Linked DNA regions of Methylosinus sp. H3A. The protein of the gene in region 1 interacts with the protein of each later gene in a pairwise test. Links are inferred from orthologs where the notes say so. Each region holds a gene or a part of one and is shown on either strand. Other genes may lie near its edges.

The links.
Region 2: the proteins of pheT (region 1) and secD interact in binary tests that used the Escherichia coli proteins (3 or more experiments, as listed by UniProt). The link is inferred for Methylosinus sp. H3A from one-to-one orthologs.

Annotation. Positions count from the first base shown.
Region 1 is NZ_JADNQW010000005.1:2,535,494-2,542,772, forward strand. Bases 1,411-4,522 are described here. They hold pheT (phenylalanine--tRNA ligase subunit beta), read right to left. Parts: upstream 4,123-4,522; coding sequence 1,699-4,122; downstream 1,411-1,698. Other genes in these bases: IY145_RS14825 (hypothetical protein), read right to left, coding at 1,412-1,696; IY145_RS14835 (DNA polymerase III subunit epsilon), read right to left, coding at 4,119-4,522. Also shown: IY145_RS14820 (FAD-dependent oxidoreductase), read right to left, coding at 1-1,381; more of IY145_RS14835, read right to left, coding at 4,523-4,742; IY145_RS14840 (DUF2442 domain-containing protein), read right to left, coding at 4,739-5,032; IY145_RS14845 (DUF4160 domain-containing protein), read right to left, coding at 5,013-5,249; pheS (phenylalanine--tRNA ligase subunit alpha), read right to left, coding at 5,253-6,335; IY145_RS14855 (alpha-amylase), read right to left, coding at 6,460-7,279.
Region 2 is NZ_JADNQW010000005.1:3,337,640-3,344,681, forward strand. The notes cover bases 2,658-5,532. They hold secD (protein translocase subunit SecD), read right to left. Parts: upstream 4,954-5,532; coding sequence 3,361-4,953; downstream 2,658-3,360. Other genes in these bases: secF (protein translocase subunit SecF), read right to left, coding at 2,658-3,347; yajC (preprotein translocase subunit YajC), read right to left, coding at 5,039-5,509. Also shown: IY145_RS18345 (ActS/PrrB/RegB family redox-sensitive histidine kinase), read right to left, coding at 1-982; IY145_RS18350 (squalene/phytoene synthase family protein), read right to left, coding at 1,080-1,955; IY145_RS18355 (Mth938-like domain-containing protein), read right to left, coding at 1,977-2,357; more of secF, read right to left, coding at 2,373-2,657; IY145_RS18375 (hypothetical protein), read left to right, coding at 5,768-6,166; argE (acetylornithine deacetylase), read right to left, coding at 6,192-7,042. UniProt on the Escherichia coli protein: Part of the Sec protein translocase complex. Interacts with the SecYEG preprotein conducting channel. SecDF uses the proton motive force (PMF) to complete protein translocation after the ATP-dependent function of SecA.

The DNA.
Region 1 (7,279 bases):
CGGGATCGGCGCGCTTGTCGCTCATCCAATCGGCGACGATGTAATTGACGAAATGGCGTCCGCCCCACCAGCTCTGGCTATAGCCGAGACCGAGTTCCAGCAGCGGCGCAGCGCGGCGCAGCGTCACATTGGCGGTGACGATCGGCGCGGCATGGAACCCGCTCCAGGCCTCCTTGCGCGCGGCGTCGGAGACATGCGCGACGAGATGGCGCGCGCTCTGCGCCGGCGCGGCGAGGATGATCTGCCTCGCAGAGACGCGGCGAAAACCGCCGTCCTTGAAATAGACGACGCTCGCGCCCGCGCGCGCGTTGGAGGATCGCGGATCGATCCGCAGCGCCGTGGCGTCGCATTCGATGCGCGGCGGCGTCTCGCTCTGTGTCAGAAAGCGCTGAGCGCGGCGTGCGATCTCCGAAGTTCCGCCCGGATAAGTGAAGAGGGCGCCGCGCGTGAATTCGCTCGACAGGAATGCGAGCGCGCTATGGGCGTTCACCTGTTCGGCGGTTCCGCCGAATGCGGTGAGCGTATAGGCGGTGAAGAATTGCGCGACGATCGGATCGCAGCGTAGTTGCTCGTCGAGGTAATGCCTCAGGCCGATAGTCGAGAGATCGTCGAGCGCCGGATCGCTCTCATCCGCCGGATCGGTGAGGCCTTTTTCGCCGAGCGCGCGGATCGCTTCACGCGCGCGGGCGAAGTCGGCGACAATGCGCGCGTCATAGGGAAGCTGGGCCAAGCCCTTTTCGAACGTGTCGATGTTCCAGCGACGGCCGGCGATGGCGCCGGGGGCGAATTCGTCGAAATAAAAGCTGCTCTCCGGGCCGGGGATGCTCTGCGCGCGCCAGTCGACTCGAAGCGCGCGATAGAATTGCGCGAGCCAATCGGCGGCGGGCGCGGCTCCATAGGCGCCTGCGGTGGAGGCGGGGCCGGGAAGCGGCGCGCCCTCGTCGCGGCCGGCGTTGCCGCCGAGACGGGAGGCGGCCTCGAGGATCGCCACGCGCGCGCGCGGCCGCTCGCGCAACAGATGAAAGGCCGCAGAAAGGCCGGAGAGACCGCCGCCGATGACGATGGCGTCGAAACCCGCGCTCTCGTCGATGATGGGGAAAGTCCCGGCGATCTCGTCGCAGCCGGGCGCGACCGTGACGGAGCCCGTCTCGAAGCGCAGGCGCTCGTCGCGCAGCCAATGCGAGACCATGAAGGTCGACGGAAGATTGCCGCCGCGCAGCGCGCGCGGATCGAGGCCGATCGGCCCGTCGCAGGACGCGCCCGCGAGCGCCGCCAGCGCCCGCGTCGGAACGCTGCCGACAATAGCGGAGCCGCCGGCGGCGATGAGCAATCCGTTGAGAAAGTCGCGTCGCGCGATGCCGATCGAGGGCGTTCGAACCATTGGTCGCTCCTCCCTCGCCGGCCGCGGGCGTCAGCGCCCCCCGGGCGTGAACATCATGCGCAGGCGCCCGCGCCGGCCCCGCTCGGCGACGGCGCCGGAGCGCTTGCCGCTATGCGAGACCGCCTGCTCCTCTGGAGCGAAGGAGAGAGCGGAGCGCGTGTTATGCGCGCGGGCGGCCGGGCCGAAGGAGGCGAGGCAGCGGTTATACGCGTCCGCCGCCTGTATCTGCTCGCACTCGCCGATGTTGCGCGGCTCTGCGACCGCGGCGCCCGTCGCGAGGCAAGCGACGAAGACGAGCCGAATCATGCGAAGCATCGTCATCCTCTCAATTGTGCGCCCGTTTTCTTGCTCGCCTCTGTGACGATTTTGTGGGCGAGCGCCTCGAGTTCGGCGTCGGTGAGCGTTTTGTCGCGGGGCTGCAGCAGCACGGCGACGCCGACCGACTTCTTGCCCTCCGGCACGCCGGGCCCCTCATAAATGTCGAAGACGGCGACATCGGTGATGAGCGCGCGATCGGCGTTCTGCACGGCGCGGACGAGATCGCCTGCGGGCTGGGCGCGATCCAATAGAAAGGCGAAGTCGCGCGAGACCGGCTGGAGATCGGAGAGCTCCAGTTTCGGCTTGGCCTTTGTCGGTTTCGCCTTGGGCGCCGGAAGCGCGTCGAGGATGATCTCGAAAGCGGCGATCGGCCCGTCGACGTCGAGCGCCTGCAGCACGCGCGGATGCAATTCGCCGAAATGGCCGATGATCGCCTTGGGGCCGAATTGCAGCGCGCCCGAGCGGCCCGGATGATACCAGTCGGGCGCGCCGGCGACGATCTGCAAGCCGCCGGTGGCGACGCCGAGCGTCTGCAGCAGCGCGAGCGCGTCGGCCTTGACGTCGAAGACGCTCACCGCGCGCTCCTTCGCCGACCAATGGCGGCCCGCGCCGGCGGGCAAAGCGAGGCCGCGGCGAAGGCCTGCGGCGGCGATCTTCTGACCCTTCTCGTCCTCGCTCTGGAAAATCTGTCCGACCTCGAACAGAGCGACATCGGGGAAGCCGCGCGCGGCGTTGCGGCCGGCGGCTGTCACGAGCCCGGGAAGCAGGCTCGGCCGCATGTCGGAGAGCTCGGCGGCGATCGGATTGGCGAGCGCGAGGCGATGATCGTCGGCGACGCCGAAAGCCTGCGCCTGCTCCTTGGAGACGAAGGACCAGGTGACTGCCTCCACCAGCCCGCGAGCGGCGAGCGCCCGCCGCGCCGCGCGCGTGCGTTTTTGCAGCAGGGTGAGAACCGGCTCGGTGACGCCTGCTGCGCGGGGCAGGGGCGCGGCGGCGATATTGTCGAAGCCGATGATGCGGGCGATCTCCTCGACGAGATCGGCCTTGCCCTCTATGTCCGGGCGCCATGTCGGGACGCTCACCAGCGCTTCGTCCGGCGTCGCTTCGACAATGAAGCCGAGGCGCGTCAGTATCGTCGTCGCGTCCTCGCGCGAGACGTCGAGGCCGGTGAGGCGCTTCGTCTCGCTCCAAGGGAAGCGCAGCTGGCGCGTCGGCGATTCCGCCGAGCCGCAGACGACGATGTCCGACGCTTCACCGCCGCAGAATTCCAGCACCAGCTTCGTCGCCAGCTCGAGGCCGGGCAGAGCGAAAGCAGGATCGACGCCGCGCTCGAAACGATAGCGCGCATCGGTGGAGATGCCGAGCTTGCGGCCGGTATGGGCGATGTTGGCGGGATCCCACAGCGCCGTCTCGATGAGCACGTCTGTCGTCTCGTCGGAGCAGCCGGAATGCTCGCCGCCCATGACGCCGGCGAGCGATTCGGGGCCCTTGTCGTCGGCGATGACGACCATGTCCGCGTCCAGCGCATAGGTCTTGCCGTCGAGCGCGAGCATCTCCTCGCCGGCGCGGGCGCGGCGCACCGTAAGATCGCCGGCGACCTTTTTCGCGTCGAAGACATGCTGCGGACGCGCGCGGTCGAAGGTCAGATAATTGGTGACGTCGACGAGCGCATTGATGGGGCGCAGGCCGATGGCGCGCAGGCGATCCTGCAGCCAGGCGGGGCTCGGCCCATTCTTCACGCCGCGCACCAGACGCAGCGCGAAGAGCGGCGCGAGATGCTTGTCTTCCTCCGCGAAATCCAGCGTGACGCGCTGCGGATTGGGGAAGCGGCCTTCGATTTTTTCGATCGTGGGCGTCTTCAGCGTTCCGAGTCCGGCCGCGGCGAGGTCGCGCGCAATGCCGAATATGCCGGCGGCGTCGGGGCGGTTCGGCGTCAGATTGATCTCGATGACCGGATCGTCGAGCCCGGCCCATTTGGCGTAGACGGCGCCGATGGGCGCGTCCTCGGGCAATTCGATGATGCCGTCATGATCGTTGGAGAGTTCCAGCTCGGCGGCGGAGCACAGCATGCCGAGCGATTCGACGCCGCGAATGACGCCCTTGCCGAGCGTGATCTTCTTGGCCGGAATATAGGTTCCGGGCGCCGAGAAGACGGTCTTCAATCCCGTGCGCGCATTGGGCGCGCCGCAGACGACCTGCACAGGCGCGCCCGCGCCCGTATCGACCGAGCAGACGCGCAGGCGATCGGCGTTGGGATGCGGCTTCGCCTCGATCACATGCGCGATGACGAAGTCTTTCAACTGCGCAGCGGGATCGTGCAGATGCTCGACCTCGAGGCCGATGCGCGTCAGAGTTTCGACGACCTCCTCGAGCGAGGCGCTCGTCTCGAGATGGTCCTTCAGCCAGGAGAGTGTGAGTTTCATGCGTGAACGTTCCGGAAGTCTTCGTGCTTTTTGGGCTGCGCGGCGCTGACGCGCAAGGCGCGGTGTAGGACATTGGCGTAGCCGAGCGCGTCGTCGATCGCCCGATGCGTATGCTCATGGCCGCCGAGCCAGTCGGCGGGAAACGCGACGTCATGCGCCTGCGCATAGCTCCAGCCGAACAGGCCGATGAGTAGGCTGCCGATATCGAGGCCGGCGCCATGGAACAGCCGCCTGCCTTCCCAGGGGGCGCCGAACACGCGCGCGCCGGCGAAGCGGCGCAGATATTCGTCGATCCAGACGCCATCGAGCATCAGTGGGCGTGAGGCGAAGACGCGGACGCCGGCGAAGCTCTCCACCCAATCGGCGAAGGCGATCATCGCTTCCTCGGCCGCGCGCGGATCGCGCGTCGACGCCTCATAGGCGAGCGGCTGCGTCGCCCACCAGGCGGCCGTATGCGGATCGGGCGAGCGGCCCGCGAGGGGCGCGATATTGACCTCGAACGTCCCGACGACGCCGCTGTCGGCGTCGAGCGCGGCGGAAGCGAAGCTGATCATCGAATTGCGCGACGGATCGGGTCCATCGAGCTCGACGTCGGTGACAAAATAGATCGTTGAGCTCATGTGCGCGAGGCGCCTCGTGCGATCTGCGCGGGCGGCGTTGCGCCCGGCGCTTTTTGACCGCGCAGCATGCTGGCGACGCTGATGTCTTCATCGATCTGCGGCCAATGCATTCCCATCGGCATGAATTCGACGACGTTGCGCGCCGAAGGCGACGCGTTCGCGAGGCGGGGATACCACCACAGAGGCGTGCGCAGCTCGCGGCCGTCGGCGAGCGTCACATTCAAGAAATCGTCGTCGCAATGCGCGGCGATCGGACGGCTATCCTCGATGTCAATTTGCAAAATGGTCATGCCACGCCTCCAGAAAGATATCGCGCTCCTCGCGCGTCTTTCGGATGATCTCGTTCAGCTCCTTGGCGGAGTAACCGAGATTGATCGCGAGATTGAGGTCGTTCAGCCAGATTTTCGCTTCCTTGCCGTCCTTGACTACATGGATATGAGGCGGCTCCCATCCATCCGCCGAGTAGAAGAAGAAGCGATAGCCTCGCCATCGCAGCAGGGATGGCATGCCTCACCCACTGAGCCCGCCCGCCAGCGTCGGGAAATCCAGCGGCCTGAATCCATAATGCGTGAGCCAGCGCGCATCGGCCTCGAAGAAGGCGCGCAGATCGGACATGCCATATTTCAGCATGGCGAGACGGTCGATGCCGACGCCGAAGGCGAAGCCCTGATATTTGTCTGGATCGAGCCCGCAATTGCGCAGCACATTGGGATGCACCATGCCGCAGCCCAAAATCTCCATCCAATCCTCGCCCTCGCCGAAGCGAATGTCGCCATCCTTGCGGCGGCATTGCACATCGACTTCGGCCGACGGCTCGGTGAAGGGGAAGAAGGACGGGCGAAAGCGCATCTTCACCGATTTCACCTCGAAGAAGGCCTTCAGAAACTCCTCCAGCACCCATTTCAAATGGCCCATATGGGTCGTCTCGTCGATGACGAGCCCCTCGACCTGATGGAACATGGGCGTATGCGTCTGGTCGCTGTCGCAGCGATAGGTGCGGCCGGGGCAGATCACGCGGATCGGCGGCGCCTTGCTCAGCATTGTGCGAACCTGCACCGGGCTCGTATGGGTGCGCAGCAGCTTGCGCTTCCCGTCCGCGCCGGGCGGGAAGAAGAAAGTGTCGTGCATTTCCCGCGCGGGATGCCCCTCGGGGAAGTTCAGCTTGGTGAAATTATAGTCGTCGCTTTCGATGTCCGGCCCTTCCGCGACGGAAAAGCCCATATCGGCGAAGATGGCGGTCAATTCCTCCAGCACTTGCGAGATCGGATGAATGCGTCCCTGCTCCTGGCCGCTCTCCTGCACGGGCAGGGTGACGTCGAGCGTCTCGGCGGAAAGGCGCTTTTCCAGCGCTTGCGTCTGCAGCACGCCACGACGCGCGGCGATCGCCTCCGCGGCTTTGTCCTTCAGCGCATTGATCTTCGCGCCTTCGGTCTTGCGCTCGTCCGGCGACATTTTGCCGAGCGTCGCCAGCAGCGCCGAGATGCTTCCCTTCTTGCCCAGCGCGCCGACTCGCACGGCCTCGAGCGCGGCCTCGTCGGCCGCCGCCGCGATCGCCGCCAAAGTCTCCGTCTCCAGTTCCGCTATATCCGTCATCGTCCCGCCACGGCTCTCATTTTCTGTGGCGGGTTGTGCCATGCTCGGCAGGCGATGTCGAGAACGCGGGCGGTGGAGAAGGCGCGAGGCCGGGCCGCCGCGCCCGGCGTTCTCGCCAGCGCCTCTAGATTTTCCAGCGCAGGGCCATGCCGGCCTGCCAATTCTTGGAGAGCTGAGGGCCGTTCAGGCTCTGATAGACCGGAATGCCCCCTTCCAGCGCAATGGTGAGCGCGTCCTGGCCGATGAAGGCGCCGCTGATCGTCGCGCCGCCCCACAGCTCCACGCGCTGGCCGCCGTAGAAATTGGGATTGGCCGCCTGCGCCTTGCCGCGGATCATCGGATCGAGCCCGCGAATCTCGCCCTGCGTCGTGGCGTTGACACGGAATGTGGTGGTGAGGCCCTTGATCCAGCTATAGCCGGCCCAGCCGTTGAACTCGTGCAGATCGCCGTAGAGATAGCCCTCTGGATTGGTGGCCAGCGGAAAACGGCCGCGATAGGACAGACCCCAGGACCATTTGTCGATATGGCCGGCGTAGACGATTCCGGGCATGACGTCGAAAGTGCCGGCGCCCGGCTGCAATGCGTAGAAGGCGCGGCTCGTCGCATAGCTTCCGTCGGGCAGCAGCAGGCGGAATGTGTCGTGGGTGCTTCCGGTCGGGAAGCTCACGCCGAGATTGAGCTGAATGCGGTGTATCGGATCCTGATAGACGCGATAGATCGTCGAGGCGGTGAAATCGGCGAGGCCGTCGGTTCCCGTATGGCTGAGCCCGAGTCTGTTGAGACTCGTCGGCCCTTGAAAGGTCAGCATGTCGAGATTGCGCTCGATCATGCCGCCGGTGACGACGATGGACCAGTAATTCGTTATGCCATAGGCGAGCGCGAGCGTCTGCGAGGCGACCGAGACATTCTGCGGCACGAGCCGGAGCTTCAGCGTGGGATGGCCG
Region 2 (7,042 bases), 800 kb from region 1 along the record:
GATTGCCGAGACCATAGACGATTCCCGGATTGCGCGAGAAGCTCGGCTCGTCCGGCGGGCCGCGCCGCGTCAATTCGATGTCGACGCCAAAGGCGCGATGCGGTTCGACGACCTCCTCGAGCAGCGTCTCGAGCGTCTGCATGTCGAGCAGGCCGCCCGTGTCCGCCTGGCCGAGCGAGACGAGCTTGCGTAAAATTTCGCGACAACGCCGCGCCTCCTGCGCGAGCAGCGCGAGATCGTCGGCGAGCGCCGGCGCCGTCGCGGGCGCGGATTTCTGCAGCTCCTTCGTCACCACGGCGATGGTTGCGAGCGGCGTGCCGAGCTCATGCGCGGCGGCCGCGGCGAGTCCGTCCAGCTGTGAGAGATGCTGCTCGCGCTCCAGCACCAGCTCCGTGGCCGCCAGCGCTGTGGACAATTGCCGCGCCTCGTCGGAGACGCGGGCGGCGTAGAGGCCGACGAAGGCCGCGCTCAGCAACAGCGCCGTCCACACGCCCGTGCGATAGAGCAGCGGGAAATGCAGCTCGACGCCCTCGTACCAGGGCAGTGGCTGATATTCGACGGTCAGTATCGTCGCTGCAGCGATCATCAGCACGCCGAGCAGAATGGTCAGCTTGCGCGGCAGCGACACGGCCGAGATCATCACCGGCGCCAGAAACAGCATGGCGAAGGGATTGGCCACGCCGCCGGTGAGATAGAGCAGGGCCGAGAGCTGCAATATGTCATAGGACAAGAGCAGCGCCGCCTCGCCGTCATCGAGGCGAAAGGTGCGCGTCGTGGCGAGCCGCAGCGCCGCGTTGAGGCAGGCCGAGGTCGCGATCGCGATGAAGCTCAGCCCGATCGGGAAATCGAACTGGAAATAGAAGAAGGTGGCGAGCGTCGCTATGGTCTGGCCGGCGATCGCCAGCCAGCGCAGGATGATGAGCGTGTCGACGCGGAGCTGGCGGGCCTGATGGCCGAAATCGGCGTCGGCGGGATTGGTCATGAGGCGACGTGGTCTCGAAAATTGCAGCAGCGCGAGACGCGCGGCATTTCGATTGATAGCGCGTTTCGGCCGCCGTTCGCAGCGATTTTCCGTAGGACTATATGCCGCGCCCCCGCGACGCGCGCCACAGCCGCCATTGCCGCCGCCATTGCGCGGGCTCGGCGATGGTGTGGAAGGGCTCGAAGCCCTTGCGCTCCATTTCGCCGAGATAGAGCGGGATCAAGGCCGCGGGCAGCAAAGCGGCGCGCGCGGGCCCGTCGCCGTGCACCGCGCTCCGCGCCTTTTCGAGATTGTCGCGCGCTTCGCCGCGCAGCTCCGCCAGAGCCCCCGCGACCGCGGGCGTCGCTTTCGCTTCGGCGAAATCGGCCTCGGCGCTATGGCGCGCGAGGAGATCGACGGGGAGGAATCGCTGCCCCTGCGCCAGATGGCGGGGCAGGGCGCGAAGAATCGACGTGAGCCCCAAGGCGCGGCCGGCGCAACGCAGCGCTTCTTCTTGCCGGCTCGCGTCCTGCGCGTCGATGGCGATGGCGCGCCAGCGCATGGGCGCGCCGAAGACGCGGTCGCAATAGGTCTCGAGCGCCGCTAGGCTCTCCATCGGCTCGTCATAGAGGTCGAAGCTATGGGCCTCCAGCAGCTCGACGATTTCCTCACGCGGGATCGCATGGCGGTCGAGCGTGTCGAATAGCGCGTCGGCGACCGGATGGGCGCGCGCGCCCTCGCTGTCGGCGGCGGCTTCCAGCGAATCGTACCACCAGCGCAGGCGCATCTCGCCGAGAATCGGCTGTGAGACGCGCGCGCGCACGCTGGCCAGCTCGGCGGCGAAAGCGCCGATCGCATGGAGATGCGGACGCGCGCTCGCCGGCGCGAAGAGGCCTGCGAGCCAGAGGTCCAGCTCCTGCTCGCGCAGCGCCGCCTCGCAATGGCGATAGTGATCCGCGAGCTCCGTCTCGCGCTTGGCGGCGGCGTCGTCCATGGGTGGAAAAACCTCGTCGGCTCACACCACGATCAGCACGGCGGCGACGCGCCGATCTTCGTCGAGCAGCATATTATAGGTTCGCACCGCCGGCCCAGTGGCCATGGCCTCGACCATGATTCCCGCTTGCCTCAACCGGGCGCGCAACGCCGCCGACGGCGGCCGCAGATTTTCGCCGGCGCCGAAGATCAGCAATTCGACGGCGTCGGCCGGCTCGGCGAAGAGCGGCGCGAGGACCGCTTCATCGATCTGCGCCGCCGCGACCGCCTCCAGAGCGTGAATTCCGGAGGGCAGAGCGAGCAGCGAGCCGCGATGCGACATCTCCGCGAAGCGAAAGCCGCCGCCGCCATAGCTCTCGATCCTGTGGCGGCCCGGAACGAAGCCTCGACCCAGCTCGGCCATATCGGGCGGCCGGCCTCAGGCGGCTTTGGGCTTGGCGCGGGTCGTCGCTTTCGCGGCGGCCTTGCTCGGCGCGGCTTCCGGCGCCTTGTCGGTGTCCTCGTTGCGCAGGCCGAGATAGATCAGCATGGGCGAGCAGATGAAGACCGAGGAATAGGTGGCGACGAAAATGCCCCAGATCATCGCGAGCGAGAAGGAGCGGATCACATGGCCGCCGAAGATCGCCAGCGACAAGAGCGCAAGAAACACCGTCGTCGCGGTCATGATCGTGCGCGGCAGCACGGCGTTGATCGAGAGATCGATCATCTGATCGGTCGGCATTTTCTTATATTTGCGCATCATCTCGCGAATTCGGTCGAGCACCACCACGGTCTCGTTCAGCGAATAGCCGACGATGGTCAAAATGGCCGCGATGGAGGTCGTGTTGAACTCGAGCTGGGTGAGCGAGAAGAAGCCGACGGTGAGCAGAAGATCGTGCATCGTCGCGATGACCGCGCCTATGGCGAATTGCCATTCGAAGCGGAACCACAGATAGGTCAGCACGGCGACGATCGACAGAACGACGCCGAGCGTGCCCGACTGCACCAGCTCGCCGGAGACGCGTGGACCCACCACCTCGACGCGGCGCAGCTCGTAGTCGCCGCCGACGGAATTGCGGACTTTCTCCACCGCGGCCTGCTGGGCGGCGTCGCCGCCCGTCTGCGGGCCGAAGCGCAAAGTCGCATCGGAGTCATTGCCGAAGGACTGCACCTCTATGTCGCCGAGATCGAGCTTCTCGAGGCCCGTGCGCAGCGTCGCGATCTCGGCGTGGCCGGATTTGGCGCGCAGCTCGATGACCGTGCCGCCAGCGAAGTCGATGCCGAAATTCATGCCGATGAAGACGAACAGCACCACAGAGCAGATCGAAAGAACCGCCGAGAAAGGATAGCTCACGCGGCGGAACCGCATGAACGGGAATTTGGTGTTCTCCGGGGCGAGACGCAGCAGCTTCATATCTGTTTCACCCTCAGATCGGCAGGCGCGTCGGGCGCGCGTAATGATACCAGATCGCGATCATCATGCGCGTCATGGTGACGGCGGTGACGATGGTCGTCAGAATGCCGAGCGCGAGCGACACGGCGAAGCCGCGCACAGGGCCCGATCCGAGGAAATAGAGGATCGCTGCGGCGACGAACATAGTGACATTGGAGTCGACGATCGTCGCAAAGGCGCGGTTGAAGCCCGCGTCCAGCGAGGCGATGATCGAGCGTCCGCCGTGCTGCTCCTCACGGATGCGCTCGTAGATGAGCACGTTGGAGTCGACCGCCATGCCGATCGTCAGCACGATTCCGGCGATGCCGGGCAGCGTCAGCGTCGAGCCGAGCAGCACGAGGCCGGCGAAGATGAAGGCGATATGGACGAACAGCGCCAGATTGGCGAAGATTCCGAACACGCCATAGGTGATGAGCATATAGACGACGACGAGGCCCGCGCCGACGTAAGCTGCGCGCTTGCCGGCGTCGATCGAATCCTGGCCGAGGCCGGGGCCGACGGTGCGCTCCTCGATGATGTCGAGCTTGGCGGGCAGGGCGCCGGCGCGCAGCAGGATCGAGAGGTTGTTGGCCTGCTCGACAGTGAAATGGCCGGAGATTTGGCCGGAGCCGCCGGTGATCGGCTGCAGGATGCGCGGCGCCGAAATCACTTTGTTGTCGAGCACGATGGCGAAGAGCCGGCCGACATTCTTGGAGGTGACCTCGCCGAATTTCTGCGCGCCGCGAATGTTGAAGCGGAAGTTGACCACCGGCTCGCCGCCGCGCTGCGAGTCGAAGCCGGGCTGGGCGTCGGTCAGATCCTCGCCCTGCACCATGATCTGCTTCTCGATGGCGATCTTGCCCGGCTGGTCGACCTGGTCGAGCTCCTCGAGCTCGGACGGGCTCTGGCCCGGCTCGGCGACGAGGCGGAACTCCAGCTTGGCGGTTTGGCCGAGAATGGTCTTGAGCTGCTCGGGATCCTGCAGGCCGGGCACTTGGACGATGATTCGGTCGTCGCCCTCGCGCTGAATGCTGGGCTCGCGCGTGCCGAGCGCGTCGACGCGGCGGCGGATGACCTCGATCGACTGGTCGACGGCGTGGCGGACCTTGTCGGTTACGCCGGCGTCGGTGACGACGATCTGGACCAAGCCGTCGCCCGAATCGCGCACCTCCAGCGGCGCCGCGCCGCCGACGCGGGCGCCGGCGAAGCTATGCGCGAGATTGCGGAATTTCGGCAGCACTTTGGCGCGGTCGCCGGCGTCCGGGATGCGCAGCTGCACGCCGCGCGCCTGCGCGCCTATGCCGCCGGTGATGGCCACCTTCTCCTCGCGCAGGATGCGGCGGACGTCGTCGCGCAGATTGGTGACCTGCGTGTGCAGCACCGAGGCCTTGTCCACCTCCAGCATCACATAGGAGCCGCCCTGAAGGTCGAGGCCGAGCACGATGGTGCGCGGCTGCGCCCAGGAGGGCAGGGCGGCGGCCAGCGATTTCTGGCTCGCCGGCGCGAGCATGCTCGGGACGACGACGAGAATGGCGGCGAGCGTCAGCGCCAGAATCGCGATGATCTTCCAGGTGGCGAAGCGCAGCATGGATCGTCGGTCCTGTGAGGCGGGCCAGAGGGGCCCGGCGCCGGGGATCGGCGGCCGGGAATGGGCGGCGACGGCGCGTTACGAGCTAGCGCGTGGCCGCCTGGTCCTTCACCGGCTCGCCCTTGGCGCGCACCTCGGTAATGGCCTGGCGCAGCACGCGCACGCGGATGTTCTGGGCGAGCTCGACCTCGACCTCGGAGTCGTCGACCGTCTTGGTCACTTTGCCGATCAGCCCTCCGCTGGTGACGACAGTGTCGCCGCGCCGCACATTCTTGAGCGCGTCCTTCTGCTCCTTCGTGCGGCGCGCCTGCGGCCGCAGCACGATGAAATAGACGATCAAGGTGACGAACAGCAGCGGGATGAGCTGCGTGATCATATCGGGAGCCTGAGCCGCCGGGGGAGCGCCCGCATCCGGCGTCGCCTGCACCGTCGCGCTCGGCGGGACCGGCGGCGCCGAGGGGGCCGCGGGAACCGGAGGAACGGCGGGGGCGGGCGCCGCGGGAGGCGTCGCCGTGGGGGCGTCGGTCTGGGCTTGGGCGGTCTGGACCAATTTCATGTTCGATCTCTTGGAAGCGGCGCGCGCGCCTTCGTGCCGGCAGGAAGCCGCCTTGCAACGGGCGCGGACTATAGCCGGCCCTATCCCGAAATCAATGGCGGCCGGCGCCGCGCCGCAGCGCCTTCGGCGATAGGAATTCGGCGAGGTCTGTGCGACAACTCACAGTCGGCGGCCTCGGCGGGGGATTATGTCGCTTCTTGGAAGCATCGGGGCGGAGAGGCTCTGCACGCTTCACAGCGAAGGTGAGGAGATTTTCCGATGTTGCACAAATTATCGCTCGTCGTCGCTTTGGGCGCTGCTCTCGCGCTGCCGTCCGAGGCTTTTGCTCAGCATCACGGCGGCGGCCACGGCGACGGCGGTGGTGGTTGGCACGGCGGCGGTCACGGCGGCGGCGGTGGTTGGCACGGCGGTGGCGGCGGCGGTTGGCACGGGGGCGGCCATGGCGGCGGCTGGCATGGCGGCGGCCACGGCGGGGGCGGCTGGCACGGTGGCGGCCATGGCGGTTGGCACGGTGGCGGCCACGGCGGTTGGCACGGCGGCGGCTATGGCGGCGGCCACGGTTACGGACGCGGCCGCTATTGGCATGGGCGCTGGTATAATTATGGCGTCGGACCATGCTGGCGTTGGGCCGGCTATTGGGTCTGGGCCTGCTACTGAAGGGCTCGCGCCCCGCTCGGCGCTTTCAGGCGCCGAGCTCGCGGGCGAGGCCGCGCATGAAGTCGACGCAGGCCGCGAGCTCGCCCACTTCTATATATTCGTCCGGCTGATGCGCCTCGTCTATGCGGCCCGGGCCGCAGATCACGCTCGGAATGCCGGTCTGCTGGAAGTGCCCGGCCTCGGAGGCGTAGGGCACGGCTATGGTGCGATTGGCGCGGGCGAGCCGTAGCGCCAGAGTTTCCGCCGGCGAGCCGGGCTGCGGCGCGAGGCCCGGAACCTCCACCTCCATTCGAGTCTCGATGCCCGTTCCAGGGAAGGGGCCGAAGAATCGCTGCGTCAGCTCCGCCGAATAGGCGGCGAGCCGCTCCTCGACGATTCGGGGCGCGTCGGTTCCCGGCACGCCGCGCACCTCCCAATGGAAGGCGCAGTCCTTGGCGACGATATTGCGCGCCGTGCCGCCTTCTATCGCGCCGATATGCAGAGTGGAGTAGGGCGGGTCGAAGCGCCCGGTGGGATCGCCGGCCGCGACCAGCTCCTCGCCGAGTCGCAGCAGCTCCGCGCCGAGCAGCAGCGCCACATGCACTGCGCTGACGCCGCGATGCAGATTGGCGGAATGAATCTCATAGCCGCGGACCCTGGTGACGAAAGTCGTCACGCTCTTATGCGCGTCGGCCACTTGCATCGAGGTCGGCTCGCCGATGACGGCGGCCGCCGGCCGCGGCAGCTCATGGCCGAGGCGCCCCAGCAGATCGAGCGGCCCGAGGCAGGTCGTCTCCTCGTCATAGCTGAAGAAGATGTGGATCGGCCGCGTGAGCCCCGCCGCCTTGAACTCTGGGATCATGGCGAGGCAGACGGCCCCGAAGCCCTTCATATCGA